DNA from 4 places in the Vibrio sp. C8 genome. Region 1 is predicted to be linked to each of the others. Evidence: predicted binding sites of a transcription regulator. Region 1 holds the regulator's gene; each other region holds the start of a gene.
What was found. The regulator MetJ, encoded in region 1, represses methionine synthesis genes. The targets are predictions, from matches to a motif close to TTAGACNTNTANANGTCTAA.
Positions count from the first base shown of each region.

Region 2: metK (methionine adenosyltransferase) is a predicted target of MetJ. The motif match lies at 6,077-6,096, and genes of this name have one in related genera.
Region 3: metA (homoserine O-succinyltransferase MetA) is a predicted target of MetJ. The motif match lies at 4,045-4,064, and genes of this name have one in related genera.
Region 4: metH (methionine synthase) is a predicted target of MetJ. The motif match lies at 5,527-5,546, and genes of this name have one in related genera.

Region 1 covers NZ_JBPAOE010000033.1:171,738-179,325, forward strand. Annotated here, with positions in the region: gene priA (primosomal protein N') at 1-1,671, opposite strand, end outside; gene rpmE (50S ribosomal protein L31) at 1,918-2,136, shown strand; gene ACRQQK_RS15090 (malic enzyme-like NAD(P)-binding protein) at 2,328-3,605, shown strand; gene metJ (met regulon transcriptional regulator MetJ) at 3,739-4,056, opposite strand; gene ACRQQK_RS15100 (O-succinylhomoserine (thiol)-lyase) at 4,273-5,439, shown strand; gene ACRQQK_RS15105 (bifunctional aspartate kinase/homoserine dehydrogenase II) at 5,439-7,588, shown strand, end outside.
Region 2 covers NZ_JBPAOE010000020.1:15,052-22,639, forward strand. Annotated here, with positions in the region: gene ACRQQK_RS11170 (YqgE/AlgH family protein) at 1-453, opposite strand, end outside; gene gshB (glutathione synthase) at 480-1,436, opposite strand; gene rsmE (16S rRNA (uracil(1498)-N(3))-methyltransferase) at 1,449-2,180, opposite strand; gene ACRQQK_RS11185 (endonuclease) at 2,341-3,042, opposite strand; gene ACRQQK_RS11190 (SprT family zinc-dependent metalloprotease) at 3,179-3,682, opposite strand; gene ACRQQK_RS11195 (DUF2189 domain-containing protein) at 3,812-4,609, opposite strand; gene metK (methionine adenosyltransferase) at 4,842-5,996, opposite strand; partial or broken gene tkt (transketolase) at 6,316-7,588, shown strand, end outside.
Region 3 covers NZ_JBPAOE010000014.1:43,868-51,455, forward strand. Annotated here, with positions in the region: gene ACRQQK_RS09985 (flagellin) at 1-71, shown strand, start outside; gene ACRQQK_RS09990 (M48 metallopeptidase family protein) at 255-761, shown strand; gene rlmF (23S rRNA (adenine(1618)-N(6))-methyltransferase RlmF) at 758-1,927, shown strand; gene ACRQQK_RS10000 (hypothetical protein) at 1,972-2,193, shown strand; gene pilW (type IV pilus biogenesis/stability protein PilW) at 2,202-2,912, opposite strand; gene metA (homoserine O-succinyltransferase MetA) at 3,080-4,021, opposite strand; gene ACRQQK_RS10015 (ATP-binding protein) at 4,183-4,554, shown strand; gene ACRQQK_RS10020 (ABC transporter permease) at 4,578-5,723, opposite strand; gene ACRQQK_RS10025 (ABC transporter permease) at 5,710-6,876, opposite strand; gene ACRQQK_RS10030 (HlyD family secretion protein) at 6,889-7,588, opposite strand, start outside.
Region 4 covers NZ_JBPAOE010000013.1:85-7,672, reverse strand. Annotated here, with positions in the region: lysine riboswitch at 76-253, shown strand; gene lysC (lysine-sensitive aspartokinase 3) at 371-1,723, shown strand; gene metH (methionine synthase) at 1,793-5,473, opposite strand; gene ACRQQK_RS09480 (cation:proton antiporter) at 5,670-7,001, shown strand.

The DNA.
Region 1 (7,588 bases):
CAGCAACGCAACCAAAGTAACATCCGGAAAGTGATGACCTTTCGCCAGCATTTGAGTGCCGATTAAAATTTTATACTCACCTTTACGTATCGACTGTAATGCCGACTCTAAACTGCCCTTGCGACGAGTACTATCTCGGTCAATGCGAATGGTTTTGTAATCAGGAAATAGCTCAGCCAGTTGCTTCTCTAACTGCTCAGTACCGACCCCGACGGTTACTAACTGGGTTGAACCACAACTCTGACACTGATGCACAACAGGTCGCTGTGAACCGCAATGGTGACAACGCATTTCATTGCTGTACTGATGGAAGGTGTAATAAGCGTCACAACGCTGACAATCTGCAATCCAGCCGCATTCGTGACACATCAAAGCTGGGGAGAAACCGCGACGATTGAGAAAAAGCAGAACTTGGTTACCCGATGACAAATGACGGCGCATATCAGCAATCAAAGGGGCAGATAAACCACTTTCAAGATATAAACCTTTTACATCCAGCACACGGTTACGAGTAGGTACAGCCACACCCGCACGTTCAGTCAATTGCAAATGATGATATTTACCCGTTAACGCATTGTGTAACGTTTCTAACGCTGGCGTTGCAGAGCCTAATACTATCGGAATTTGTTCTTGGTTGGCTCGCATCACTGCGACATCGCGAGCGTGGTAACGGAGACTATCCTGTTGCTTATACGAACTGTCATGCTCTTCATCGACAATGATAATGCCAAGTGAAGCAAACGGCGTTAACAGCGCTGAGCGTGTACCAATCACAATGCCTGCGACCTTATCCCGCGCCGACAACCACGCATTCAAGCGTTCAGTATCATTGAGGCCAGAATGAATAACTTCCACAGGCACATTAAAACGTTTTCTAAAACGATTGATAGTTTGTGGCGTTAAACCGATCTCCGGCACAAGTACTAGAGCCTGCTTCCCTTGTGCCAGTGCGGGCTTGATCAGATTGAGGTAAACCTCTGTTTTACCAGAGCCAGTAACCCCTTCCAAAAGATAACAACCGAAACCTTTGTTGCTGTTGACCGATGCAATCGCGATAGCTTGTTCTTGATTTAATTTAGGTTTTTCAACATCCGCTTCAATCTGATTAGGCCATGCTTTGAATTGTGGCTTTTTCTCACTAACCTCTATCCAACCTTTTTCTTGCAATGTTTTTAGCGTGGCTGCACTGACCTCTTCTTCCAACAGTGAAGAGTGAGACACAGGACCAGACGCTAGAAGGTTAATCACCTGAGCCTGTTTGAAGGCTCGACCAAAGCCTTGCATCATCTTGTCTCGGCCACTTGAGGTTATCTGCCACTCTTTACAACTGGCAAAATCTGCAGGCTTCCCTTTTCGCAACGCACTTGGCATTGCATTAGTAAGAGTATCGCCCAAGGGGAATTGATAGAACTGACTACACCACTTCAAAAGTGAATAGAGTTTGTCTGACCAAAGTGGTTGAGAATCTAAAACTTCTTTGATCGATTTTAGCTGTTCTACTGAAAACTGTGACTCCTGAGCAAATTCAGTCACAACCCCTACCAGCGTCTGACGACCGAAAGGCACAGATACCCGCCCGCCAATAATTGGAAACAGATGACTTGGAATGAGGTAGTCAAACTGTTTGTCTAGCGGTACAGGTAGTGCAACACGAGCTATCGTTGGGCGCATAATTACTTTAGAGGGCAAAAATCAGAGAAAATACAGTCTACTGGATGATGCCATTAAATTCGAGCAACTAAAGTGGCGAAAATAACAGCGAAAGCAGTTGATCAGTCACTCAGGATTCATTAATATATCGCGCCTTGATGAGACGCTTGTAAGAACGCTCTTCAAGTGTCAGCAATTATCTATTAATTTACGTGTGGTGTCCGGCATAGATTCGGATAGCGACACGGCCTAATTTGAGGTTATCCCATGAAAACTGGTATCCACCCAGAATACAAAGAAATTAACGCAACTTGCTCTTGTGGCAACTCTTTCGTTTTCAACTCTACTCTAGCTAAAGATTCTCTTCACCTAGACGTATGTGACAAGTGCCACCCATTCTACACTGGTAAGCAACGTAACGTTGATACTGGTGGTCGTATCGATCGCTTCAACAAGCGTTTCGGCACTCTATCAAGCAAGAAGTAATTTTACTTTACGCGAAGATTCGAAAAGGACGCTACGGCGTCCTTTTTAGTTTTTGCTTTCTCAAACCAGACACATGTCGAACTCAATAATCTGGTCTTAGGAGCTATATTTCTCACTTATCACAACTATGAAGATCCATTGACATACTCTAGAATGAGTGGCCTTAACAAAAACAATAAGGCTCCACCCCAATGTCCAATAATGATCGCCATGAACTCAACGAGGAAGAAGCTTTTCGTCAACAAGCTCTCGACTACCACGCTCTACCGACTCCTGGCAAAATTGCCATCGCCATCACAAAACCCGCAGATTCCGCAAAAGACTTAGCACTGGCATACAGCCCTGGTGTTGCAGAACCTGTTCGCGAAATCGCACAGAACGTTGATAATGTTTATAAATATACGGCTAAAGGCAATACTGTTGCGGTTATTTCTAACGGTACCGCCATTCTTGGTTTAGGTAACCTTGGACCTATGGCTTCAAAGCCGGTTATGGAAGGTAAAGCTTTACTGTTTAAGCGTTTTGCAAACCTAGATTCTATCGACATCCAAGTAAAACACCGCACTATCGATGAGTTTGTTGACACTGTAGCCAACATCGCCGATACCTTTGGCGGCATCAACCTAGAAGATATTAAGGCACCCGATTGTTTTGAAATTGAACGTCGTCTGATTGAACGTTGCGATGTGCCTGTTTTCCACGATGATCAACACGGTACTGCGATTGTGACCGCTGCAGGCATGCTTAACGCAATTGAACTGCAAGGCAAAGAGCTCAGTGAATGTACTATCGTATGTTTAGGTGCTGGCGCTGCTGCTGTCGCGTGTATGGAGCTACTGATTAAATGCGGTGCAATGCGTGAGAAAATCTACATGCTTGACCGCAAAGGTGTGATCCACACTCGTCGCGATGACATCAATGAATACAAACAGTTATTTGCGAACAATACAGACAAACGCACGCTTGAAGATGTGATTAAAGGCGCTGATCTGTTCTTAGGCGTTTCAGGTCCTAACCTGCTAACAGCCGACGAATTGAAACTAATGGCAGACAAGCCTGTAGTGTTTGCTTGTTCAAACCCAGATCCAGAAATCAAACCAGCGCTAGCTCATGCTGTGCGTGATGATTTAATCATGGGTACAGGCCGCAGCGACTATCCAAACCAAGTCAACAACGTGCTTTGTTTCCCATTTATTTTCCGTGGTGCATTAGACGTGCGCGCGAAAGTGATTAACGATGAAATGAAGTTGGCGGCGGTTGCGGCAATTCGTGAGTTAGCGAAAGAGCCAGTACCAGCAGAAGTATTGAAGGCTGCGGGCGTAGACTCACTCGCCTTCGGCAAAGAATACATCATCCCGAAACCGATGGATCCTCGTTTGCTGCCACGCGTTGCCAAAGCAGTCGCTCAGGCGGCTATTGATTCTGGTGTTGCACGTATTGAGATGCCAGAAAACTACATGGCGAATTAATATTAAGCCTAATGGTTCAATTATTCGCGAATGCAACTTGCTAACGCATAGCATCAAAAAAGCCCTGAATCGTTTCAGGGCTTTTTTATATTTATCTGCACAATTGGGCGTCAAAACAGATTATCGGCAACAATTAGTCGTCGTAAGCCTCGAATTCGATGCCCATTTCCGTCATTAACGCTTTCACTTCAGCTGGAATATCATCCGGACGGTCTTTACGTAGGTCTTCATCTGTTGGCAGCGGCTGACCAGTATACGCATGCAAAAACGCCTCACATAAAAGCTCACTGTTGGTCGCATGACGCAGGTTATTGATCTGGCGGCGAGTACGCTCATCTGTGAGAATTTTCAATACCTTAAGAGGGATTGATACGGTGATTTTTTTCACCTGCTCACTTTTTTTCCCATGCTCTGCATAGGGGCTTATATATTCACCGTTCCAGTCTGCCATTGCGCACCTTCATTGTTCGAATTCGAGTAATAATTCCAAAGGCTAGATTTTAGCGGGATTTACCGCCATAAGCAAAGACATATAGACGTCTAGAAGTGTTGACGTCTCAAGTTTAGATAAGTAAAGTATGATGCAATTCCCCCAATATAGACGAACACATGTATTCTTACTGTGAATTTGGATGTCTATTTAAGAGTCTCAGGAAAGGAAACACTCATGACCAAACGCAAACCAGCAACAATCGCAGTTCGTACCGGAATTGAATCAGATACTCAATTCCATGCCGTCGTCCCACCCATTTATTTATCGACTAACTACGGCTTTCCTGCGTTTGGTGAAGTTCCACAATACGACTATACCCGCTCTGGTAACCCTAACAGAGGTCTACTGGAAAAAGCACTCTACGAATTAGAGGGTGGTGAAGGAGCAGTAGTAACCAACTGCGGCACTTCAGCTTTAAACCTGCTTGCGTCTACGTTTCTTGGCCCAAACGACTTAATTATTGCTCCTCATGATTGCTACGGCGGAACTTACCGTTTATTCAACACCCGTTCCAATAAAGGCGATTTCAAAGTTCAGTTTGTCGATCAATCGGATCAACAAGCACTTGCTAAAGCTCTGGCTAAGAAACCAAAACTGGTGTTGTTAGAAACACCTTCTAATCCACTAGTGCGAGTGGTTGATATCGAAAAAATCTGCCAGCAAACAAAAGCGGTTGGTGCTTTAGTGGCGGTCGACAATACTTTCTTAACCCCTATATACCAACAACCTCTAACACTGGGTGCTGATTTTGTCATTCACTCAACAACTAAATTTATCAATGGTCACTCAGATGTGATTGGTGGCGTGGTGATCACCAAAACCAAAGTTCATGCTGAAGAACTCGCTTGGTGGGGGAATTGTATTGGCGCAACGGGCACGCCATTTGACAGCTATATGACGCTACGTGGTATTCGCACCCTAGGTGCACGCATGCGTGTGCATGAGGAAAGTTCTCTGCAAATTTTGGACTATTTGAAATCTCAATCATTGATCAAAACCATATATCACCCTAGCCTACCAGAGCACCCAGGGCATGAAATTGCTAAGAAGCAGCAGCTTGGTTTTGGTTCAATGCTCAGTTTTGAATTTGCGGGTAGCTACGATCAACTAAAATTCTTTGTGGGCGAATTAAAACTCTTCTCACTCGCTGAATCTCTTGGTGGTGTGGAAAGTTTAATTTGTCACCCAGCGAGTATGACTCATCGTGCTATGGGCGAGACTGCTCTTGCTGAAGCAGGTATTTCTCATCTGTTATTACGTTTATCGGTTGGCTTAGAAGATACGTCCGATCTCATCGCAGACTTGGATCAGGCCTTTACCAAAGCTAAGGAGAAATTTTAATGACGGTTTTACGCCAACTACATAAATTTGGTGGTAGTAGCTTAGCAGATCCTGAATGTTATTTACGTGTAGCGAACATTCTTAAAGAGTACTCACAGCCTGAAGATTTAGTGGTTGTCTCAGCAGCAGGCAAAACAACCAACCGCTTGATTGCATTTTTAGAAGCATTGAACAAAGACGGCCGTGTTGCCCATGAAACTTTGCAGTCACTACGTCAGTTCCAATGCAAACTGGTTGAAGACTTACTACAAGGTGAAGTCGCAGATAACTTATTGACGCAAGTGAATGGTGAATTCATTCGCTTGGGTGAATTGACCGCTCCATTGACGAAAGCGGAGCAAGCTGCTGTTCTCGGCCACGGTGAAGTATGGTCTGCTCGTCTGTTAGCAGCGTTACTCAACCAAAACAGCTTACCTGCGGTTTCTCAAGATGCACGTGAATTTCTTCGCGCAGAAACAGGTACGCAACCAGAAGTGGATCGCTCACACTCTTATCCTCTTCTTAAGAAAGTACTGGCGCAGCATGCACATCACCGTATCGTGATTACCGGTTTTATGGCACAGAATGACAATGGCGATACTGTACTGCTTGGACGTAATGGCTCTGACTACTCAGCAACCGTTATTGGTGCTTTAGCCGATGTTTCTCGTGTCACAATTTGGAGTGACGTTGCTGGTGTTTATAGCGCAGACCCTCGCATCGTCGCTAATGCTTGTCTGCTACCTCTGCTGCGTTTAGATGAAGCGAATGAACTGGCTCGCCTTGCCGCTCCAGTGCTGCATAGCCGCACACTACAACCTGTGGCTCAAAGTGCAATGGAACTTCAACTGCGCTGCAGCCACAAACCAGAATCTGGTTCAACTAAGATTGAACGTGTATTGGCTTCTGGCAGAGGTGCCAAAATCATCACCTCTTTGGATGAAGTGCTACTGATTGAACTGGAGTTTGGTCACGGACATGATTTCGCCCGCATTTACGATGAGACACTTGAGAAACTAAAACGTGAGCAACTTGAACCTCTCGCTTTTGAAGCTCAAGCAGACCAGCACAAGCTGCGCTTGGCTTACACTGCAGAGATCGCGTCGGGTGCTTTGTCATACCTGCAAGACATTGCGACTGCTGCAGACATAAAACTGAGAGAAGGCTACACCTTAGTCGGAGCTGTCGGGGCTGGCGTCACCAAAAATCCAAACCACAGTTACGGTTTCTATCAACAGTTGAAGAATGCCCCCGTTGAATTTATCTGTGAAGCCGAGTCAGAACTGAGCTTAGTTGCGGTACTTCGCCAAGCGCCTGTAGAGAAACTGGTGGTGGGTGTACATAATCAGATTTTCCAAGCTCAGAAGCGAGTAGCACTTGTTCTATGTGGTAAAGGCAACATCGGTTCTAGCTGGCTAAAGCTTTTTGCAGAACAAAAAGAAGAGCTTGAAAAGCGTCGCGGAATGAACTTCGAACTGGTCGCTGTTGTAGACAGTCAAACTTATTGGTTTGACCCACAAGGCATAGACCCAGAGACAGTACTGAATCGTTACCACGATGAGGCACTCCCGAATGAGGAAAATAGCTGGCTATACAAAGTTGGTAAACTGCAAGGCTATGACGATGCTATTGTGCTGGATGTGACTGCAAGTAAAGTACTAGCTAATCAGTACCTGGACATCGCAGAACAAGGTATGCATCTTATCTCTGCCAATAAAGTAGCGGGTTCCGCATCGACTGAATACTACAACCAAGTGAAAGATGCCTTTGCCAAAATTAGCCGTCATTGGCTGTACAACGCAACGGTAGGCGCTGGTTTACCTATCAACCACACTGTTCGTGATTTACGTGAGAGTGGTGATGACATTACAGCTCTGTCAGGTATTTTCTCTGGCACTCTGTCTTGGCTGTTTCAACAGTATGATGGCTCAATTCCGTTTAGTGAACTGGTTGATCTTGCTTGGCAGCAAGGACTGACTGAACCAGACCCTCGTAGCGACTTAGACGGCTCAGACGTCATGCGTAAGCTAGTTATCCTCGCCCGTGAGTCCGGTCTAGAAGTAGAACCTCAAAGCATTCGTGTTGAGTCTTTGGTTCCAGAAGAACTGCGCGATATCTCGTTGGATGACTTCCTCGACAACAGTCAGTTACTCAATGAACGATTGGCTGA
Region 2 (7,588 bases), on a different contig from region 1:
CTCTATGGTCAACCAAGAGTTTTCCGATAGCTCGCTTTCTAGTTGACCCGCTTCCCATCCCGAATAGCCGAGGGCGACGAGATAACCTTTTGGTTCTGCGTCAGTACCTAAAACCGTTAGGATATCTTTGGAGGTGGTCACCGCGATATCGTCTGTCATGCGAATGCTGGATTCATAATGATCTTTGGGTCTGTGTAAAATAAACCCGCGATCTTCTGAAACCGGACCGCCATTGAAAACAGGCTCTTTAAGGCTTTTACTTTGCGACTGTGGGTAAGCAGGCTCTATCTCAACCTGCTTCAACATTCCGCCGACAGTAATATCTATGGGCGCATTAATAATAAGCCCCATAGCACCTTCTTCATTATGTTCACAGATGTAAATCACACTGTGTTTGAAGTAAGGATCTTTCATACTCGGCATCGCAACGAGAAAATGATTTGTAAGATTCATAGTGTCTCCAACCTCAAAGATTGGTATTACATCGCCATTGCTTTTATGCGTGTCTCAATGGCATCCATTAACTTGCCAGTGATAGAGATATCGTAAGCCGCTTCAATTTCACGAATACAGGTCGGGCTGGTTACGTTAATCTCAGTCAGCTTGTCTCCAATCACATCTAGGCCTACAAAAATTAGACCCTTTTCTTTCAGTGTTGGTGCCACGGCAAGTGCAATTTTTTTATCAGTTTCACTCAGTGGACGAGGTTCTCCACGACCGCCTGCTGCTAAGTTACCGCGCGTTTCCCCTTGTGCTGGAATACGAGCTAAACAGTAAGGCATCGGCTCACCGTCTACAACCAGAATACGCTTGTCGCCATTGCTAATATCTGGAACGAAGGTTTGCGCCATACAGTAGTTTTGGCCGTGATTAGTCAGTGTTTCGATAATCACAGAGACGTTTGGATCGCCTTCTTTCACTCGGAAAATTGATGCACCGCCCATACCATCTAGCGGTTTTAAGATCACATCGCCATGTTGTTCTCTGAATTGCTTAATTTTTTCCGCTTTACGAGTCACGATTGTGGTTGGAGTCAGCTCTGGGAACCATGCAGTAAACAGTTTTTCGTTACAGTCACGAAGACTCTGTGGCTTGTTGACGATCAGCGTACCTTCATCTTCTGCACGCTCTAGAATGTAAGTTGCGTAAATGTATTCAGTATCAAAAGGTGGATCTTTACGCATTAATACAGCATCTAGCTCAGATAACTTAATAGTTTGCTCAGATTTGAACTCGTACCAACCGTTTGGATCTTCTTTCAGGGTGACGATTTTTGTATCTGCGATAGCCACACCTTGATCTAAGTGTAGATCATTCATCTCCATATAATGAATTTCATAGCCGCGACGCTGCGCTTCTAACATCATCGCGAAGCTAGAATCTTTCTTGATATTAATGGATGAAATTGGATCCATTACGATGCCGAGTTTAATCATTGGAAGTCTCCGTTATCCAAGATCGCCAAAACGAACTTGTAAAGCTGTAATTGCGGTTAACGCTGCGGTTTCTGTACGCAGGACGCGAGGTCCAAGCAACGTTTCTTCAAAGTTGTATTTGGTGGTCATATCGATTTCTTTTTCAGAAAGACCACCTTCCGGACCGATTAACAGACGCACTTTTGTAACTGGTTCAGGAAGTGTATTAATGGAGTATTGAGCGCGAGGGTGAAGGTTGAGTTTCAGTGCATCACTTGGCTCTGCACACCACTGTTCTAATTCCATCACAGGACGAATTTCGGGTACCACGTTTCGACCACACTGTTCACAAGCGCTGATGGCGATTTTTTGCCATTGCTGAAGTTTCTTCTCAAAGCGTTTCTCATCCAGCTTGATACCACATCGCTCTGACAATAATGGAGTGATAGTGTTTACACCCAACTCAACGGATTTCTGAATGGTGAACTCCATTTTGTCGCCACGCGAAATCACTTGCCCTAAATGCAAATCAAGTGGTGATTCGCTGCTGCATTCGACACGTTCTGTAACTTCAACCGTCACATGTTTTTTGCCGCTTTCGCTGATGACTGCTGGAAACTCTGCACCGCTACCATCAAACAGAAGGATTTCTTGTCCTTCTTTCATGCGCAGTACTCGACCGATGTGATTAGCGGCATCGTCGTCGAGGTTAATTTGGCCTAACTGTGTGATTGGCTGCGGATGATAGACACGGGGAATGCGCATGTGTTGTTTCCTAATCAAAGTCGCTATTCAATAGCGTGGGATATCTCGCATCTAACATGGATGCTTTGTGCCGAAAAAACAAGGGGGAAATGTGAATCACCCCTCATTTATCGGTCTGGGTTTATATGCCTAGATAGGTTCTGATAGTTATCTTCAGGCTTTACTTTGAGCATTGTTCATAGACAAATGGGTTTCTGTTGCCTTGAACTTTGAATATTCGCCTTTCTCTTTCGCATTCCCACTCATCGACTGGGTAAGTTTTGTTCCACGCCTGCATCAATTTGGTTTGTGAGCTGGAAAGTTTAAAACCATGCTCAGCACTCATATAAAGGTAAGTGCGTGCAATGGCACCGCGAGCTCTTTCGGGAGGCATCGCTTTACGCCCTTTGAAGTTGACCTGCATTTCGCATTGTCCGTAAGTGACGCCATCTAACCCGTTCCACTGACTAAAGTTAAAGTTTGAACGGTCGCCGTTAACTTCACCAATCGCTGGCGTTAAATTGTGTAAATCGGCTTCCATACGACGGAATACCGTATCGCTTTTACTACAAAGCTTACGTCCGCCTTCTTGCCAGCATTGACGCTGGTGGCCAAATTGCCAGGCTGGCACAACGTGCTCCCATTCGATTCGGCTAGCTCGGGTTTGTTGTTTGCGGACTTTATATCCACAGCTCTCTAAGTCAGGAATGCCTTTCTTACCCTGCCACGAAATGTCGCAGCCGCAGTAAAAAGAGGTTGGGTGATCTTTATAAATTTTCAGAGCTTGGTTTTTAGCGCTGGAAAAAGAGCTTGGAAAATCGGCGTAAGAAGTGTGAGAAACAAGCAGCAAAGCTGCTGTCAGCAGAAAGCGATAATTAAGCATATGTTGGACTGTATTTTATTGTTTTTTACAGTCTAACATTCTCTAAGTTGAAATCTAGTTGAGAAATGTATCGCTATCTGTGGTTAAAAACCTATGGGTGACTCGCAGTTGTTTGGCCGCTACGTTTCATTAGCACTTATCCGGTGAGCTGAATGCCAGTAAAGGTGAGCGTTTGTTTGCACTGTTGGCAGCGGTAAGTGGCCTGTTTACGCAATACTTTATTGTGGCGACGGACGGATAGAGGATATTGGCTACAGGAGCATTGATAGGCAAAGGTTTTTCCCTGAACCGATTCAACAGACATCTTGTGAGTGGTTTCAGCAGGCAAATTGAATACTTGATTCATGACTGCTTGCCACTCAGCTCCATGAGGCTTTACACGTCCATAGATAGCATAAGTGATGAGATGGGCGATTTCATGAGGAATTACTTCGTTTAGAAAAGCTTGTTGATTTTCTTTGAACAACACCGGATTCAAACGTATTTCCCACAACTGTAAATACGCTTTTCCAGCAGTCTTTCCTCTCAGTCGGTAGCTGATTTCTGGCAGATCGAACTGGCGATTGAAGTATCGGGAAGCAATGTCTATACACTTTTTTACTTGTGATAATGCTTGGTATTGCAGTTGAAAATCGGTCAAGTCTGGCTCCAAAAAAATTCCCCACTAATACCTATTGAGTCAGGTAATAGCGGGGAGATTATAACATCAAACCTCTTTTTATCATTGAGTAGAACTTCGAGCCAATATGATAAAAAGTAGGAGGAGGCCCTATGGTTGATGTTTTCTCTTAATCGTTGCTTGGTAACCATGCCATGTGGCATATCCGAGTATTGGCATAGTAAAGAGCATGCCGATTCCGTAAGTTGCAAAGCCGATTAAAATACCGCCGCAGATAATTGCCGCCCAGACAATCATGGCTGGGATATTGGATTTTACTGCGTTAAAACTGCTGAATATGGCTGTCATCACATCGACACGTCTTTCCATCATTAAAGGAATTGAGAAAGCGGAGATGCTGAAAATGACGCTGGCAATAATGAAACCAATAAGAGAACCTATGACTAAGAATGGGAGGAAGTCGGTCAGTGGTGCTCCTTGCACCGATGGATAGAGTGCGTGCAAGAGCGCAGCGATTCTCATCCAGAAAATCATCGCAACAGCCAGTGCGACCGCAAACATCCACTGTGATGTACTATTACGCGTAATGGCTTTCATCGAATGTAATAAGCTACTTTCTTTGCCTCGTTCTCGTTGCCAAGCTGCATCATAAAGGCCAAGTGCTAGGAAAGGGCCTATTAGCATGTAAACCACTAGGGCTGGCATCACGACAAGATGAGTGCCTTGCCATTGAATAAGCAGAACAATGCCAACAGCAGCAGCCATAAAGCAGAGTCCATAAAATGCGCTGATTAAAGGTAAGCGAATAAAGTCGTGTAAGCCAAGAGCAAGCCAGTGAAGAGGCGCGGAGATTTCCACTTTATTGCAAGGCAGTGTGCGAGCATATTCCTGATGACTGACTTCTTTGTCTTTTTGCTTGAAGTCAGAAGGGTCTATTGTACGAGGCATAAATCCTCCCAAAACAATATGGCAGTGAATTAAGAAATTGGGCCTTCCCTAGGATTTCTAAGAAAACGACCGCGTTTGTAACATTTTATTAACTATTACTTTATTAACTATTGTAGATAAGGTTGGAAAATACAAATCGACAGATTGAAATTTAAACCGCAACTGATTTAGGGACGTTGAAAAAGAAAAGCCCCCGCCAGTTGGCGAGGGCTTGTCAGTAAAGCATTTTGAATTACTTGATGTTTGCGAAATCGCGTAGTAATTCAACTTTGTCAGTTGCTTCCCAAGGGAATTCTTCACGACCAAAGTGACCGTAAGCAGCTGTTTTCTTATAGATAGGCTGAAGCAGGTTCAACATCTCTTGCAGACCATATGGACGTAAATCGAAGAATTGGCGAACCGCTTCGATGATGATTTCGTGAGACACTTTTTCAGTACCGAACGTTTCAACCATGATTGAAGTTGGATCTGCAACACCGATTGCGTATGAAAGTTGGATTTCACAACGATCAGCCATACCAGCAGCTACAATGTTTTTCGCTACGTAACGCGCTGCATATGCCGCAGAACGGTCAACTTTTGATGGATCTTTACCAGAGAATGCACCGCCACCGTGACGAGCTGCACCGCCGTAGGTATCAACAATGATCTTACGACCAGTTAAACCACAGTCACCCATTGGGCCACCGATTACGAAACGGCCAGTTGGGTTGATGAAGAATTTAGTCTCTTTGCTCAACCATTCTGCAGGAAGTACAGGTTTGATGATCTCTTCCATCACTGCTTCACGTAGATCTGGAGTTGAGATTGAATCACAGTGTTGAGTTGAAAGAACGACTGCATCGATACCGACGATTTTACCTTGATCGTATTGGAAAGTTACCTGAGATTTTGCATCTGGACGTAACCAAGGTAGCGTGCCGTTCTTACGAACTTCAGCTTGTTTTTGAACAAGTAGGTGAGAGTAAGTAATTGGTGCTGGCATCAATACGTCAGTTTCGTTTGTCGCGTAACCGAACATGATACCTTGGTCACCTGCGCCTTGCTCTTTAGGATCAGCTTTATCAACACCTTGGTTGATGTCTGGAGACTGTTTACCAATGGTGTTTAGAACTGCACATGAGTTAGCATCGAAGCCCATATCTGAATGGACATAACCGATTTCACGAACAGTCTCACGAGTTAGTTCTTCAATATCAACCCATGCTGAAGTTGTGATCTCACCACCAACCATAACCATGCCGGTTTTTACGTAAGTTTCACAAGCAACACGTGCTTTAGGGTCTTGTTCCAAAATAGCATCTAGAACCGCATCTGAGATTTGGTCTGCGATTTTATCCGGATGTCCCTCTGATACTGACTCAGAAGTAAACAGGTGCTTAGCCATGATAGCTCCAATATAAATAGTCAAAAAGTAGTAAAGAATTCGTCCTTCACTACTTTGAAAAGTGTTCATTATGTAGGCGTTTCTACATCTAGACGGCTATTTTAGTTTTGAATGCTTAAATTACAAGCTCTTTTTCACTTTTAGATATAACCAAACGTTTGCTTGTGTTCTCTCTTTAACTTGCAATCTTATCCGTGCACATCCGACAAATTTGCTTCAACGCTCAAGTAAACGATTGCAGTGATCTAGGGGCTTTGTAACAATACCTCCCATTATAGATGGGTATATTTCACTTCGCTTAAATCAATCAGGAGCTGACATGGCGTCTCGCAAACAATTGGCAAATGCAATCCGTGCTCTGAGCATGGACGGTGTTCAAAAAGCTAACTCTGGCCACCCGGGTGCCCCTATGGGTATGGCGGATATCGCTGAAGTACTTTGGCGTTCACACCTAAACCACAACCCACAAAATCCTAACTGGGCTGACCGCGACCGTTTCATCCTTTCTAACGGTCATGGCTCGATGCTGATTTACTCACTGCTTCACCTGACTGGTTACGAGCTTTCAATCGACGACCTTAAAAACTTCCGTCAGCTTCACTCTAAAACTCCGGGTCACCCTGAGTACGGTTATGCACCGGGTATTGAAACCACGACTGGCCCTCTAGGTCAAGGTATCACTAACGCTGTGGGTATGGCGCTGGCTGAAAAATCTTTGGCAGCTCAATTCAACAAAGAAGGCCATGAGATTGTTGACCACTACACGTACGCGTTCATGGGCGACGGTTGTATGATGGAAGGTATCTCGCACGAGGCATGTTCTCTTGCGGGTACTTTAGGTCTGGGTAAACTGATTGCATTCTGGGATGACAACGGTATTTCTATCGATGGTCACGTTGAAGGCTGGTTTGCTGACGATACGCCAAAACGTTTTGAAGCGTATGGCTGGCACGTTATCCCAGCGGTTGATGGTCACGATGCTGACGCAATCAACGCAGCGATTGAAGCGGCGAAAGCTGAAACAGGTCGTCCTACTTTAATCTGTACTAAAACCATTATCGGTTTTGGTTCTCCTAACAAAGCAGGCTCTCACGACTGTCACGGCGCTCCACTAGGCGCGGATGAAATCAAAGCAGCACGTGAGTTCCTAGGTTGGGAACACGCACCATTTGTAATCCCAGCAGATATCTACGCGAACTGGGATGCAAAAGAAGCGGGCGCAGCAAAAGAAGCGGCATGGGAACAAAAATTCGCAGCGTACGCAGCGGCATACCCAGAGCTAGCAGCAGAATTCAAACGTCGTGTGAACGGTGAACTTCCAGCTGAGTGGGAAGAGAAAGCAAACGCGGTTATCGCTGAACTTCAAGCAAACCCTGCAAACATCGCATCACGTAAAGCATCGCAAAACGCACTAGAAGCGTTCGGTAAAATGCTACCTGAATTCATGGGCGGCTCGGCTGACCTTGCACCTTCAAACCTAACTATGTGGTCTGGCTCTAAGTCAATCACGCCAGAAGATGCATCAGGCAACTACATCCACTACGGTGTTCGTGAATTCGGTATGACCGCTATCATGAACGGTATCGCGCTAC
Region 3 (7,588 bases), on a different contig from region 1:
CTTCAGCGTTTGAAGCATTAAATGCACAAGCGAATGTGCGTCGCCATACTGTGGTTGCGTTGCTCAGTTAGACCTAGCTCATACCTTTTTAAAAACATGGAAAATCATCTGGTGTCTAGATTTTCCATGTTCCAGTTTCATTCATTCAGACTTGATACAAACCTACCTCTGCATTTGCCAAAGCCTAATACGTGAATCATTATCGACTTTCCGCTACACTGTGCGGCTTCATTTTAAGGCTTTCAAAAATACGTATGAATTCAGTACTCAGATACATTCAAGGCTATCCTGCTCACATTGTCGAGTCAGTCCAAAAGTTGGTTGATAACGATAAGCTCATTCCTTGGTTCGAGCAGCGTTACCCTGAACGTCATTCAATTCAAAGTGAGAAAGCTCTGTTTGAATATACGATGGCGATTAAGAATCAGTATATGAAGAAAACTGCGCCGCTGAGCAAGGTGGTTTACGACAGTAAAATACACCTAATCAATAATGCTCTAGGGCTTCACACTTACGTATCAAAAGTCCATGGCAATAAGATCAAATCTAAAAATGAAATACGTATTGCCAGTATGTTTAAAAACGCGCCTGAGCCTTTATTAAGAATGTTGGTTGTTCACGAGCTTGCGCATCTGCGAGAAAAAGATCACAACAAATCCTTCTATCAACTTTGCTGTCATATGGAACCGAATTATCACCAGTATGAACTGGATGCGCGCATTTACATGATGGTCTTAGAATTAAGCCGAGGTAACGGATGAACAGTCGAACTTATGCTGGGAAAACTCACGGAGAAACACGCAGTAAAAATACAGTGAAAGAGAAAGCTGCTAACGAAAAAAAGGTGAGCAGTAAGAAACCGTATTCTGCGTCTAAGGCTTCAAAGTCCAAACCACTAGTACAACCGAAAGCTAGCGGAACGGTAAAACCAACAGTTAAATCAAATCCAGTGACGAAGGGCAAAGAGGGGTTACACAGTAGAAATCGCCACAAAGGCAATTATGACTTTATGGCGTTGTGCAAAGTGTTACCGGAATTAAAGCCCCACCTGATTAAAAATCCAAAAGGAGATTGGAGTATTTCCTTCTCTGACCCGATAGCCGTTAAGCTATTGAACAAAGCGTTACTTGCATTGCATTATGGTGTGACGTTCTGGGATATTCCACAGGGCTACTTGTGCCCGCCGATTCCTGGACGTGCAGACTACATCCACCGAGTTGCTGATTTACTGCAATCAGAGAATTCGTCGCTAAAACAGAATGGCGTTCGTGCACTTGATATAGGAGTAGGTGCGAATTGCATTTATCCGATCATTGGTGTTACGGAATACGGTTGGATCTATGTAGGTAGTGATGTTGACCCTGTGTCGGTGAAGCAAGCTAATAACATTGCTCTGCACAACCACAATCTGAAAGGCCGAATAGAGTGTCGTTTACAGAGTGATAGCAAATCGATATTTGCCGGCATTATTCAGCCAAATGAAAAATACGATGTGACGACTTGTAATCCACCGTTTCATGCATCTCTTGCCGAAGCAGAACAAGGGACGCAGCGAAAGCTTAAAAACCTTCAAGCGAACAAAAAGAAAAAAGGTTTAATAAGTCAGTCACCGCTTTCTAAGCAAGATGAAAAACCGACTCTCAACTTTGGTGGACAGAAAGCTGAGCTTTGGTGTCCCGGCGGTGAAGCGGCATTTATTAAGAACATGGCTTTTGAAAGCCAGCAGTTTAGTCAGCAGGTTTTGTGGTTCACAACCTTGATTTCAAAAAGTGATAATGTTCGTTGGATGAAAAAACAGCTTCAGAAAGTTGGCGCTGAGTCGATAAAAGTAGTAGAGATGCAGCAAGGACAAAAGATAAGTCGTTTTATTGCATGGACTTTTCAAAATGTTGAGCAGCGCAAGCTGTGGTTTAAAGCTAGTTGCTAATATAACGGTAGTGGAACAACTCTATAGAAGAGAAGGAGGTAAGTATGGACTTTGTGTTCTTTCAACCTTGCCAACCCGATTGGTTATGTAAACCATTCTTGAGTGTGTTTTCACTATTGTTGCTTGTTGGACTGGTTTTATTTATCCGTATCGTTTATCGCGAATACCAGAAGATACAGAGGGCGACAAAAGTACGACGTTTGCGTAGAGTGCATTATCGCGATAGAAAAGGCGGCAATAGTGGCCGCCCTAATAACTCTAAATGACGTTTAGCTTACAGTTGGTTAAGTAACGATAAATATTTTTGTTCCAATCTTATGTTTCCTGCTCGCCGTTCTAAATTTGCCAACAAGTGCAGTGACGCTTTTTGATAACCATGGTTCTGATGAAACTGCATAAGCCTCACTCGCGCCTGAGAAAACTCTCCTGAATCTATTTCTAGCTTTGACAATTGTAAGATTGAACGAAAACGTTGTGGGTCGTGGTCTATGGCACGACTAAAGTACGTTTTTGCTTTACTCAAATTGCCATATTTCGTTGCACACAACCCCGCATTTTCATAGCTTTCCGCCACTAAGTAATAGTTAGGTTGTTTTACGGCTTGATTAAAATAGTAATCAGCTTGTCGGTAATCGCCAATTTTGCACAGGAAAGCGCCATAATTGTTGAGTACTTGGCCGTTGTCGTCATGCTCGCTCAGCGCATCTTCGTAAGCTTCAAGCGCTTTATCTTTTTCGCCAACGACATCGTAGTAATGAGCAATGGCAAGCATAGCTCGATAGTATTCCGGAGCATGTTCTAGCGCCTTTTCAAGGTTCTCTCGTGCTTTAGGCATGTTGCCGTTTTCTAAATAGCCTAGGCCTAATGTTATTCTCGATTCCGCTTTTTCAATCGGGTCGCTGTGAAGCTGGAGACTGTCTTGTTGTTCAACCATCATACAGCCCCAGAGGAGAGATGATAGCAAAATATTGAGTATTGATTTCATTGACTTACTCCTTAAATGTTGCAGGTATGATAATGAAATCAATGGATTATCGAAGTTGTGGTGAAAAGTTATGCGACTGGTTCTGCATATTCAATGGAGTGAATAAAAAAGCCCGCTAGTGGTAGCAGGCTTAGGAGTGGGTGCTGAAATACAGCTTTGCTCTTCGACTAGTCGTCTTTTGTGAACTTGTCTTCGCTAAAGTGTTCCAGATCAAACGGTGTTTGTTGGTAAACACAATAGTTAAGCCAATTCGCGAACAGTAGGTGCCCATGACTTCGCCAGCTTGCTCTTGGCTGATTATCCGGATTGTCATTTGGGTAGTAGTTCACTGGAATCATTGGTTCCATGCCTTCACCCAGATCGCGAATATACTCATTGTGCAGTGTATTGGCATCGTATTCAGGGTGACCTGTAACGAACACGTTACGTTTGTCTTTCGTTGATGCTAAGTACACGCCCGCAACGTCAGAAGTTGCGAGAATATCTAAGTCAGTATGCTCATCTAAAAAGTCGGCTTCGAAATCGGCATAACGTGAATGTGGGGCCAAAAAGGTATCATCAAAACCACGTAAAATTGGGTGGAATGGCTGATGAATATCGTGATGGTAAACTCCTGAGAGTTTTTCCTTACGTGTTCTTTTTGGCAAGTTATACAGCAGCTTCAAGCCAGCTTGTGCAGCCCAGCACACATAAAGTGTTGAAGTAACATGGCTTTTTGCCCAACTCATTATGGTTTGCAAATGATCCCAGTACGCAACATCTTCAAACTGAACTAAGCCCAGAGGGGCTCCGGTGATGATCAGACCATCAAAGTTACGATCCTTAATTTTGTCAAACTGACGATAGAAAGCATTAAGGTGTTCTTCTGGTGTGTTTTTACTTGGGCGATCATCAATGCGTAACAGTTCTATATCCAATTGCAGAGGTGAATTGGAGAGTAGACGTAAAAATTGAGTCTCGGTCTCAATCTTTTTCGGCATCAGATTCAAGATCAAAATTTTAAGTGGGCGTATTTCCTGCGTTGACGCACGAGATTCTGGCATTACGAAGATGTTCTCTTTACGTAATACATCACTTGCAGGTAGTTGATCGGGGATCCTAATTGGCACAGCTTTCTCCCTTAGCTAACATTTTGGACGTCTAAACATCTAGACTTATAGCCTAACTATTTACAGATGTCGATAGCAAAATGCAGACAACCTTAAATTAAGTTAATATTCACGCCCAACGCGGTTATTTCATAATTTTATATCTTATTGACGGGTTCAACATGCTGACTCTCACTCTTATCCGAGGTTTACCTGGTTCAGGTAAATCAACGCTGGCAAAAACATTACCAGCCGTTCATTTAGAAGCGGATATGTACTTTGTAAACGAGCAGGGGGAGTATCAATACCGTGCTGAAGAAATTGGGGATGCCCATCAATGGTGTCAACAACAAACGGACTACTGGCTTCAACAGGGTAAAAGTGTAGTGGTATCAAACACCTTTGTTAAGCAGTGGGAGATGTCCGTGTATAAAAAGTTAGCCAGAAAGCATAAAGCTAAGCTCAATATCATTGTGTGCCGAGAGCGATACGGCAATATCCACGGTGTCGAGGATGAAGTCATCGAGCGGATGCGAAAAGACTGGCAAGAATAAACTGCCAGTCGTCTCTTATACTTTTATTTTGGTGCAGATGCGTGGCGTTGAGCTTTGTTAAGTTGCCACCAAGCCAGTAAGAACCAAGCAACTGCTTGTCCCCACAGCAAGGTCCATTGAGATGCTATTTGACGCCATTCAGCACTCATCTGATTGAGAGCTAAGAAACCTTGTATTGCAGGAGTGCTTGGAAACAGCTTCGATGCCCATACTATTGGTTGTGGAATCGCCTCGACAGGCCATATAAAACCTGCTGAAAAAATTAATGGCATTGAGCTAAGCAAAACCACCAAAGTTACCAGCTCCCGTCTTGGCGTAATAGAACCAAGCCAGATACCGATAAAACACGAAGACAGCAAAAATGGCAGCAACAGCGTCAGCAGATCGGATGCGTGTGCCAGTGTGTTGACACCATGTAGGCTAAAACTTGCGCCGAAATAATACATACTCAGCAGGTAGTAAATCGGTATAAGCACAACACTTCTTAAAGCTATTAGTTTGAAACTGGATATGTGGCTCCAATAACCAATACCGTGTTTCTGTGTGCCAACCATCATGCCTGATGCAATCAGCATCGTTTGCTGCAGAATAAGAACAAATACCGCTGGCACTACGTAGTCTACATATCCCATACGTGCATTAAATGTGGGTTTCAGATTTTGCCCGGTCGGCGAGTAGTGTTTAGCGGCAAGTGAAAGTGGTTCTCCGTCTACGACAAGACGAGCGACTTTGGTTTTCGCCGCTAACGTTCCGCCTGCTTGAGCCAGACCTTCAACCAATGTGCCGTAAACCAAAAAGTAAGAAGCATCACCCGCATAAGCGAGCGTGGTGCTTTTGCCTAGCATTAAATCTTTGTAGAAATGCTCAGGAATGACCAGAATTCCGCTGACTTGCTTATCTAAAAATGCCTGCTTTGCTTCTTCAATAGTTGCATTGCGCTGTACGACTTTGACCTGTGGCGTTGCATCGACCATTCGTTCAAGCTGATAGCTGGCTTGACTCTTATCTAAATTTACAACGGTAAGTGTTTGTTCTCTTGGCGTTTGCTGGCTGTAGGGAAGCGGGTAAAGAAACGAATAGAAAAATACTCCACCAAACACGGTCAATACCACCACAGGGTTGGTAAACAGTGCTTTTATTTCTGCTTTTAGCAAGTTAAACCAACTCATCGGTAATCCTCACTTCTTCTTCAGTTCGCAGATGCTTTTTAATTAACAGGAGGGTCAACCCAAGTGGTAGAAGGTAGCCAAGCATAGGCCACAAAGAGGCTAGAGCAGAATAAGCATCGAGCCCATAGCTGACTTGGCTTACCTGCACATCAATATAATGACTGACAGGTAGCAAGCTGCGCCAGATCTGAGCCAAAGTACCCATATCCGTTGTCGGGAATGTTATTCCCATAAAAGCGAAGCTTGGTGCGGTATATGCAGCGGCGAAACTCATCGCTCGTGCTGGGTCTAATGTAATAAAGAAAAAGAACGAGCCCATAATCATACAGGCTACAATCGTAAAGCACTGAGCAATGACCATGGTCGACATCGAACCGTGCATAGGCCAATCCAGCCCGTGATAAAACCAGCTAAGAAAGCCAGCACCTTGCAAGACGAAGACAAGTGAATAGGGCGCAAGTGTTGCTATCAAGCGAGAGAACGTATTGGGTTGTGCCCAAATGCTTAAACCGTGAGTTCGGTGATTGGCGGCCAGTATCAGAATGGTGGTCACCACTATCGCAATTTGCCAAATGGCGGGAACAACCGCCGAAACCAAAAACTGAGCGTAGTTTGTATTTTTATTAAATAGCGGTGTGATTTGAGTACGTATAGGTAACACGTGGCTCATGGCACCCATTGTGGTTTGCTGGCCCTTGGCGAGCGTTTTTACCACTTCAACCTGTGCATTAAATGTGGATTGCGCTTGCACGACGGCAGAATTGATTAGCCTTCCAACCAGAATCATTTGGCTGTTATAGAAGGTGGTAACCTGAGGTTGTTCTCCACGATAAATGGCTTTATCGAACTGGTTCGGAATGACCACATAAGCATAAATGTCAGTGCTCTTTAGAGCCTCTGTCGCTTCTGCCACATTGGCGTAACTACGAATCACCGAAAGGGTGGACGTTGCATCCAGTTCGCGGCTAAGCTGACGTGAAAGACGACTATTGGATAGATCTACGATGCCAATAGGTAAGTCGCGGACAATGGCTTGGGAGAATATCCACCAGATTATGACAACCAATACGATCGGAACCCATGTCAGACAGGAGAGTAACCAGCGATCTCTCCTTAATATCTGCCATTGTGTCGCTAAAGAAGGTGAAGCCACAGCGTGATCCATTTAAAGTTCAACCACCACGCTCATGCCCATGCGTAAACCTTCAACCGGTTCAACGGGACGAGCTTCAACTTCAAAAGTGCGCAAGTCGAAACCTTGTGTTGCATCGGTAGAGCGCCACGTTGCGAAGTCACCCATTACTGCAATGTGAGTGACTTTAAACGCTAACGTTTTATCTAACGCGGGAACAAAAGCATTAAACTGCGAATCCTTAGCAAAATGGCTGAGAAGGTCTTCTCGAACATTGAGAACAGCCCAAGAATCTTGCGTATCGACGACCGTCACAACAGGGAAACCTTGCGGGGCGAGTTCGCCACTTTGCAATAATACTTGTGCGACTTCTCCGTCAAACCAGCTCGAAATTTCAGTGTCTGCGGCGTACGCTTCCACTTCAGCAACCGCACCTTCAGCCATGCGAACTTTTTCCGCCGCGGCCTGTTTGGTTTCTTCACGAGCACCTTCTTGAGCCATGTTGTACATTTGTAGCGCTGAGCTTTCGGTGTACTTCGCTGCTTGCCATTGCGTTAAAGCTTCATCTTTTTTCTGTTCAGCAACGACACCATCTTTATATAGGTTATTGACGCGCAGATAAGTCTTCTCAGCTAACTGAGAAGCGGCGCGGGCTTTTAACCATTGATCTTTTGCGGCTTGAATCTGTTGCTCACGAGCACCGTTTTCCGCTTCCTGAGCCAAGGCTCCAGCG
Region 4 (7,588 bases), on a different contig from region 1:
ACTCATTAGGGTTGTATGCGTGAGCTGATTTGAGCACAAATCGTAGCCGCACAGATACAACACTAAGCAGGAAGGGATAACAGAAGAGGAGCACTGCCCAGGCAGATGTTTTGTGGAGCCTCAACTCCAAAACAAAACATTCAGGGGGAGCAGTGCCGAGATAAATCAAAGTTGTGGATTTGATTTATCGGTTGTCAGGGTTGAATCCCTTCAACTGTCATCGGTGCTATGCTGATGAAGAGCTTCTGAGGAATTTTATACAACCTGCCTGTTGTTACTCCCCTCTATTTTGCTCTAAGAAACTCTCTTCAAAACATTGGAAGTTGGATTACCAACCTTTTTTATTTCTAGGAAGTCCGGGAGAAATGTAGTGAGCGCATTTAATGTCGCCAAGTTTGGTGGAACAAGTGTTGCAAATTTTGAAGCAATGAGCCGTTGCTCTGCAATTATCGAAAATAACCCACAAACACGATTAGTCGTCAGCAGTGCTTGCTCTGGCGTAACGAACTTACTTGTTGAACTTGCTAATGGCGTTCAGGATGCAGATCAAAGATTAAGCATCATGAAACAGTTGGCTGATATTCATGATTCGATTATCGACCAATTGTCTGAACCGACCCAAGTAGAAAAAGAAGTTCATTCGATGCTAGATAGCATCGCTAGCGCTGCCGAAGCTGCATCATTTCAGTCCAGCAAAAAGCTAACAGATCATTTAGTCGCTTGCGGCGAACTGATGTCAACCTATATCTTGACCCAGTTAATGCGTGAGCGCGGTGTTAATGCCGTTCGCTTTGATATTCGTGAAGTACTAAGGACAGACAGCCATTACGGCCGAGCCGAACCACAAATCGAAGAGATCGCGAAACTGGCTCAAGAAAAATTGGCCCCACTTTGTGCGGAATATGTGGTTGTTACTCAAGGATTTATCGGTTCCGATGAACAAGGCAATACCACAACACTTGGCCGTGGCGGCAGTGATTACTCGGCTGCTCTAATTGCTGAATCGGTAAAAGCTTCCGGTTTAGAGATTTGGACGGATGTTCCGGGGATCTACACAACCGATCCTCGCATTGCACCTAAAGCCGCTCCAATTCCAGAGATCAGCTTTAGTGAAGCCTCTGAAATGGCGAACTTTGGTGCGAAGATTCTCCACCCTTCAACACTGGTTCCTGCACTGCGTCATGAAATCCCTGTTTTTGTCGGTTCTTCAAAAGAACCAGAAAAAGGTGGCACCTGGATTCGTCAACAAGTCGAGAACTCACCACAGTTCCGAGCGCTAGCACTACGCTGCAATCAAACTATGGTGACGTTACGCAGTGCGAAGATGTTCCATGCGTATGGTTTCTTGGCGAAAGTATTCGAAGTTTTGGCGAAATACAAAATCTCGGTAGATCTTATCACCACTTCAGAGATCAGTGTGTCGCTGACGCTGGATAAAACGGACACATCAGGCGGTGCGCCTGAGCTGCCACAAGAAGCAAGAGAAGAATTACAAGAGCTTTGTACTGTAGAAGTTGAGCATAACCTTTGCCTAGTAGCATTGATTGGTAACCATATGGAAACCAAAGGCTATGCGAAAGAAGTGTTCAGCACCTTAGGTGATTTTAACTTGCGTATGATCTGCTACGGAGCAAGCGACCACAACCTTTGCTTCCTCGTCGATGCTCCTGAATCTAAAGCCGTGATTCAGAAGCTGCATTTGGATCTGTTCGAGAACCGATAATCAGATAACTCATCACATAAAACAAAGGTCACCAAACGGTGACCTTTTTCGTTTCTATGCTCGATAATCCTAACCGTTAATGTTAGGACCCAACCATTTTTCAGCTTCAAGGATGTCCCATCCTTTACGCTGTGAGTAACTCTGAACTTGATCATCTTGAATCTGAGCAACGGCAAAGTAACGAGAATCAGGATGTGAGAAATACCAGCCAGAAACAGATGCTCCCGGCATCATGGCGTAACTGGTTGTTAGTTCCATACCAATCTTCTCTTGAACACCTAATAGCTCCCAAATCGCGCCTTTTTCCGTATGTTCAGGACAAGCCGCATAACCCGGTGCTGGGCGAATACCCTGATATTTCTCGCGAATCAAATCTTCATTACTTAGATTTTCATCAGGAGCATAACCCCAAATCTCAGTACGCACTTTCATATGCAGATATTCAGCAAACGCTTCTGCCAAACGGTCAGCAACCGCTTGAACCATGATCGCGTTGTAATCATCGCCTTGAGCTTTGAAGTCGTCAGCCAGTTCACGCTCGCCAATACCACCCGTCACAGCGAACATACCTACCCAGTCTTGTTTGCCACTATGCTTAGACGCCACAAAATCGGACAAGCAGTAGTTAGCACCTTTTGGCTTCTCGGTTTGCTGACGCAGGTTATGCAGCACTTTAATCACTTGTTGCCGTGATTCATCCGCATACACTTCAATGTCGTCATCCACACTTGCCGCTGGGAACAGACCACAAATACCGTTCGCCTTCATAAGCCCTTCGCTTTCGATACGGTCAAGCCAATCATTCGCATCTTTGAAAAGCTTACGAGCCTCTTCCCCGACCAACTCATGGTCAAGAATTGCAGGATATTTTCCAGACAGAGACCAAGTCATAAAAAATGGCGTCCAATCGATGTACTGACGTAAGACAGAAACATCAAAATCTTTAAACACATGAATACCCGGTTTAACTGGTGCCGGTGGTGTGTATACCTGCCAATCTATTGCAGCTTTGTTTGCTCGGGCTTGCTCTAAAGTCACAGGTCGACTCTTCGGTTTTTTACGAGCGTGCTGTTCACGCGTTCTTTCGTAATCAAGATTCAGACGTTCAACAAACTCGGGACGACGCTCATCAGAAAGTAGTGCTGAACATACGCCTACCGCGCGTGACGCATTGTTTACATATACCACGGGTTGATGATAGTTCTGCTCAATCTTAACAGCCGTATGCGCCTTTGATGTGGTTGCGCCACCAATCAGTAGTGGTAACTCAAATCCTTGGCGCTCCATCTCTTTCGCTACGTGAACCATTTCGTCCAAAGACGGCGTAATCAAACCTGACAGACCGATAATGTCGACATTCTTCTCGCGAGCCACTTTCAGAATTGTCTCGCACGGCACCATTACGCCAAGGTCGATGATTTCATAGTTGTTACATTGCAGTACAACACCAACGATATTCTTACCGATATCGTGAACATCACCTTTCACGGTTGCTAATAGGATCTTACCGTTTGTCGACCCAGCTTGTTTCAGCGCATTGATGTAGGGCTCTAGGTACGCAACAGCCTGCTTCATCACTCGGGCAGATTTCACCACCTGCGGCAGGAACATTTTCCCTTCACCAAACAAGTCACCGACTACATTCATACCGTCCATTAATGGACCTTCGATTACTTCAAGAGGCTTGGTCGCTTTAGCCCTAGCTTCTTCAGTATCTTCAACGATAAATTCGGTAATACCTTTAACAAGTGCGTGCTCTAAACGCTTTTCAACTGGCCAAGTACGCCATTCCAGTAAAGAGGCATCTTCCTCTTTGCCAACGGCGTTCTCTCGGTACTCTTCAGCGATGTCCAACAGACGCTCAGTGGCGCCGTCGTCGCGGTTCAAAATGACATCTTCAACCGCATTACGCAGTTTATCTGGCACGTTGTCGTATATCTCTAACTGACCTGCGTTTACGATGCCCATGTCCATACCATTCTTAAAACAGTGGTATAGGAACACCGCATGAATCGCTTCACGTACGTAGTTGTTACCGCGGAAAGAGAAAGAGACGTTAGACACACCACCAGAAATCATTGCATGTGGAAGCTCGCGTTTGATATCTGCAACGGCGTTGATGAAATCGAGAGCATAGTTGTTGTGTTCATCAATACCGGTTGCGACGGCAAAGATGTTCGGGTCGAAAATAATATCTTCCGCAGGAAAACCCACTTGGTCGACAAGAATATGATAGGCGCGACGACAGATTTCGATCTTACGTTCACGAGTATCTGCTTGCCCTACTTCATCAAACGCCATAACGATAACGGCTGCGCCATAACGACGAATCAGTTTCGCCTGATGAATAAATTTCTCTTCGCCTTCTTTTAGAGAAATTGAGTTGACGATACCTTTACCTTGAATACATTTAAGGCCCGCTTCAATCACTTCCCATTTCGAGGAGTCCACCATAATTGGCACTTTCGAGATTTCAGGCTCTGATGCACACAACTTAAGGAATCGTTCCATACACGCCATCGCATCCAACATGCCTTCATCCATGTTGATATCAATGATCTGTGCGCCGTTCTCGACTTGCTCGCGAGCAACATCTAAAGCCTCATCATAGAGTTCTTCTTTAATAAGACGTTTGAAGCGAGCTGAACCCGTAACGTTAGTACGCTCACCAACGTTTACGAATAATGTTTCTGGAGCAATGCTAAGAGGCTCTAAACCAGACAATCGACACTCTACGTTGATCTTTGGAATAGCGCGTGGAGCAACCCCTGCAACCACTTTAGCCATTGCTGCGATATGCTCAGGGGTAGTACCACAACAACCGCCAACTAGGTTGAGAAATCCAGCTTGAGCCCATTCGCCAATGTGCTCTGCCATATCTTCTGGTGATAAGTCATATTCACCAAATGCATTTGGTAATCCCGCATTCGGGTGTGCAGACACATAACATTCTGAAATACGAGAAAGCTCTTCGACGTACTGACGCAGCTCATCGGGGCCCAAAGCACAGTTCAAACCAAAGGAAATTGGACGAACATGACGCAAGGAGTTATAGAATGCTTCTGTAGTTTGACCGGACAGAGTTCGACCTGATGCATCAGTGATAGTGCCTGAGATCATGACAGGCAGTTCGATACCGAGTTCTTCAAACACAGCATCAACCGCAAAGGCACATGCTTTCGCATTCAAAGTATCGAAAATGGTTTCGATCAAAATCAGATCACTGCCACCTCTAATTAAAGCGCGTGTTGATTCAGAGTAAGCAGTGACTAGCTGATCAAACTCGACATTACGGTAACCAGGATCGTTTACATCTGGAGAAATAGAACAAGTACGGTTAGTAGGACCTAATACGCCTGCGACATAACGTGGTTTATCCGGTGTTTTTGCAGTCCATTCATCTGCAACTTCACGTGCCAATTTGGCTGCGGCAAAGTTAATTTCTTCGCTCAAAGATTGCATGTCGTAATCGGCCATTGCAATCGTCGTCGCGTTGAAGGTATTGGTTTCAAGGATGTCAGCCCCTGCTTGCAAATAAGCAGAGTGAATTCCTCTAATTAACTGAGGCTGAGTGAGAACTAAGAGATCGTTATTTCCTTTTAGATCACAATGCCAATTGGCAAAACGTTCACCACGATAATCTTCCTCTTGCAATCTATGCTCTTGGATCATGGTGCCCATGCCACCATCAATCAACATAATACGTTGCTTCAATTGCGCTTCGATCTGGCGCTTTAGATTACTACCCACAGTACAGCCTCATTATTCCTTTATTGCTTGTTCGACATCCTATCACACATTGATTAGAAATCTAGACGTCTAAAACATCTAAATGACACAAATGCGTTCGTTATAAAATTGATAAATCTATAGGTAAAAAGTGTTTGCTATTTGTTCATCATCAAAGGACAATTTCGCTCACATTTAGTTACATTTGAAGAAGAAAATGTCGGTCTACTATACTCTGTGCTTTCTATCTGCTGCTGCAATGATGATTGCTTTTTTAAACAGTAAGATAGGTAAAATGCAAACCACAATAGCCATTACTGCTGGCTCTATGGTGCTCTCATTATTAATCCTTATTGCTGGTCAGAATGACTGGTTCCATCTCACTCAAATCGCAACGGAAACAGTCACAAGCATAAATTTTGAAAGCTTTCTGCTAAAGGGGATTTTAGGCTTCCTTTTATTTGCTGGCGGCCTCGGTATTAAACTCCCTCACTTAAAAGATCAAAAATGGGAGATTACTGTGCTCGCACTAGGCGCGACTCTGTTCTCTACCTTCTTCATTGGATTTGGCCTGTACGGCTTCTGTTACTTTATCGGTATTCATTTAGATCTTGTTTACTGCTTATTGTTTGGGTCGTTGATTTCACCAACCGACCCAATAGCAGTATTGGCTATCGTGAAAAAGCTCAATGCTCCTAAGCGAATCTCAACCCAAATCGAAGGTGAGTCGCTGTTTAACGACGGCTTCGGTTTAGTAATATTCGTAACTATCTTTACAGTTGCTTTCGGTAAAGAAGCGCCAACAGTAGGAAGTGTAGTCGCATTATTTGCGCAAGAAGCGATTGGCGGCATCATTTATGGTTTCCTACTAGGACTATTGTTCCACTACTTGATTAGCGCAACCAACGACCACTCAATGGAACTCTTACTGACTATAGGTGTACCAACCGCTGGTTATGTATTTGCAGACGTAATCCACGTGTCAGGCCCATTAGCCATGGTGGTATCAGGCATCATGATTGGTAACTGGACACGCTTTATTGGTTTCTCTAAAGAGAGTGAAGAACATCTCGATCACTTCTGGGAGTTGGTGGACGAGTTCTTAAACGGCGTCTTATTCCTTTTGATTGGTATGTCGATGCTTCTTTTCAAATTCCACGAAGAAGACTGGATCCTAATGGCTTTTGCTGTACCACTAGTACTGGCAGCCCGTTACTCTAGCGTGTTTGTCTCATATATAGGCTTCAAGCGTTACCGTAAATATAACCCTTGGTCGATAAAGATCTTAACATGGGGTGGACTACGCGGAGGCTTAGCTCTAGCGATGGCATTATCGATTCCTTCAGGAATGATGGTCATCCCAGATAAGCTTATCGACGTTAAAGAGCTGATTCTGGTAATGACCTACGCTGTTGTGGTGTTCTCTATTCTGATTCAAGGTTCTACAATCACTCCGATGATTGAAAAAGCCAAACTGAAAGAGAAAGAGATGGAAGAAGAGAATGCTCAACACAGCGATATACAAGAAAGCCAACAACAGAATGTCTAAGCATTAATCTTCAGGAAAGCAGCAACCTAGGTTGCTGCTTTTTTTTTGCCATTTGTTATGCACCAAAGAAGCATGGCCAATTTGCCTAGCCCTCCTTCCTTTAGCCCCACCATTAGTTCTCCTTTCATCTCCTTGCTCATAAGAACGTGATACCGTTGATCTATATTCTTATAAAACCATTGTTTAAAGAGAACAATAAGCAAAGGTACATGTAGCCCCATCAACGAGCATCAACTCAAGTATCGAAGCTTTAGCATCGCTCAATATTGTTGTTGAGTGGAGTGAGTGAAGAGGAAATGAAAAAGTAGGAAAGTAACTACTCTGGCTCAGGAGAGGTCATGTATTAAAAGTTAAAAGACTAGTTACTTATGAATAGTTTCTTTTTATTAAACAAACGGTAGAACCCAAGGTACTAAAAACCTGTATGATTCATGTGTTTCTGAAATCTGCTATTTATGACAAGACCTCAAATAGTAGCGGAACGGACGGAATTCATTAGTACCTTACTTAGCGTTCCACCGCCGTGACAGGCCGGCTTACTCTTAAACCAAGAGTAACCCACTGAATTTCCGCTTTGCATCGGTCAC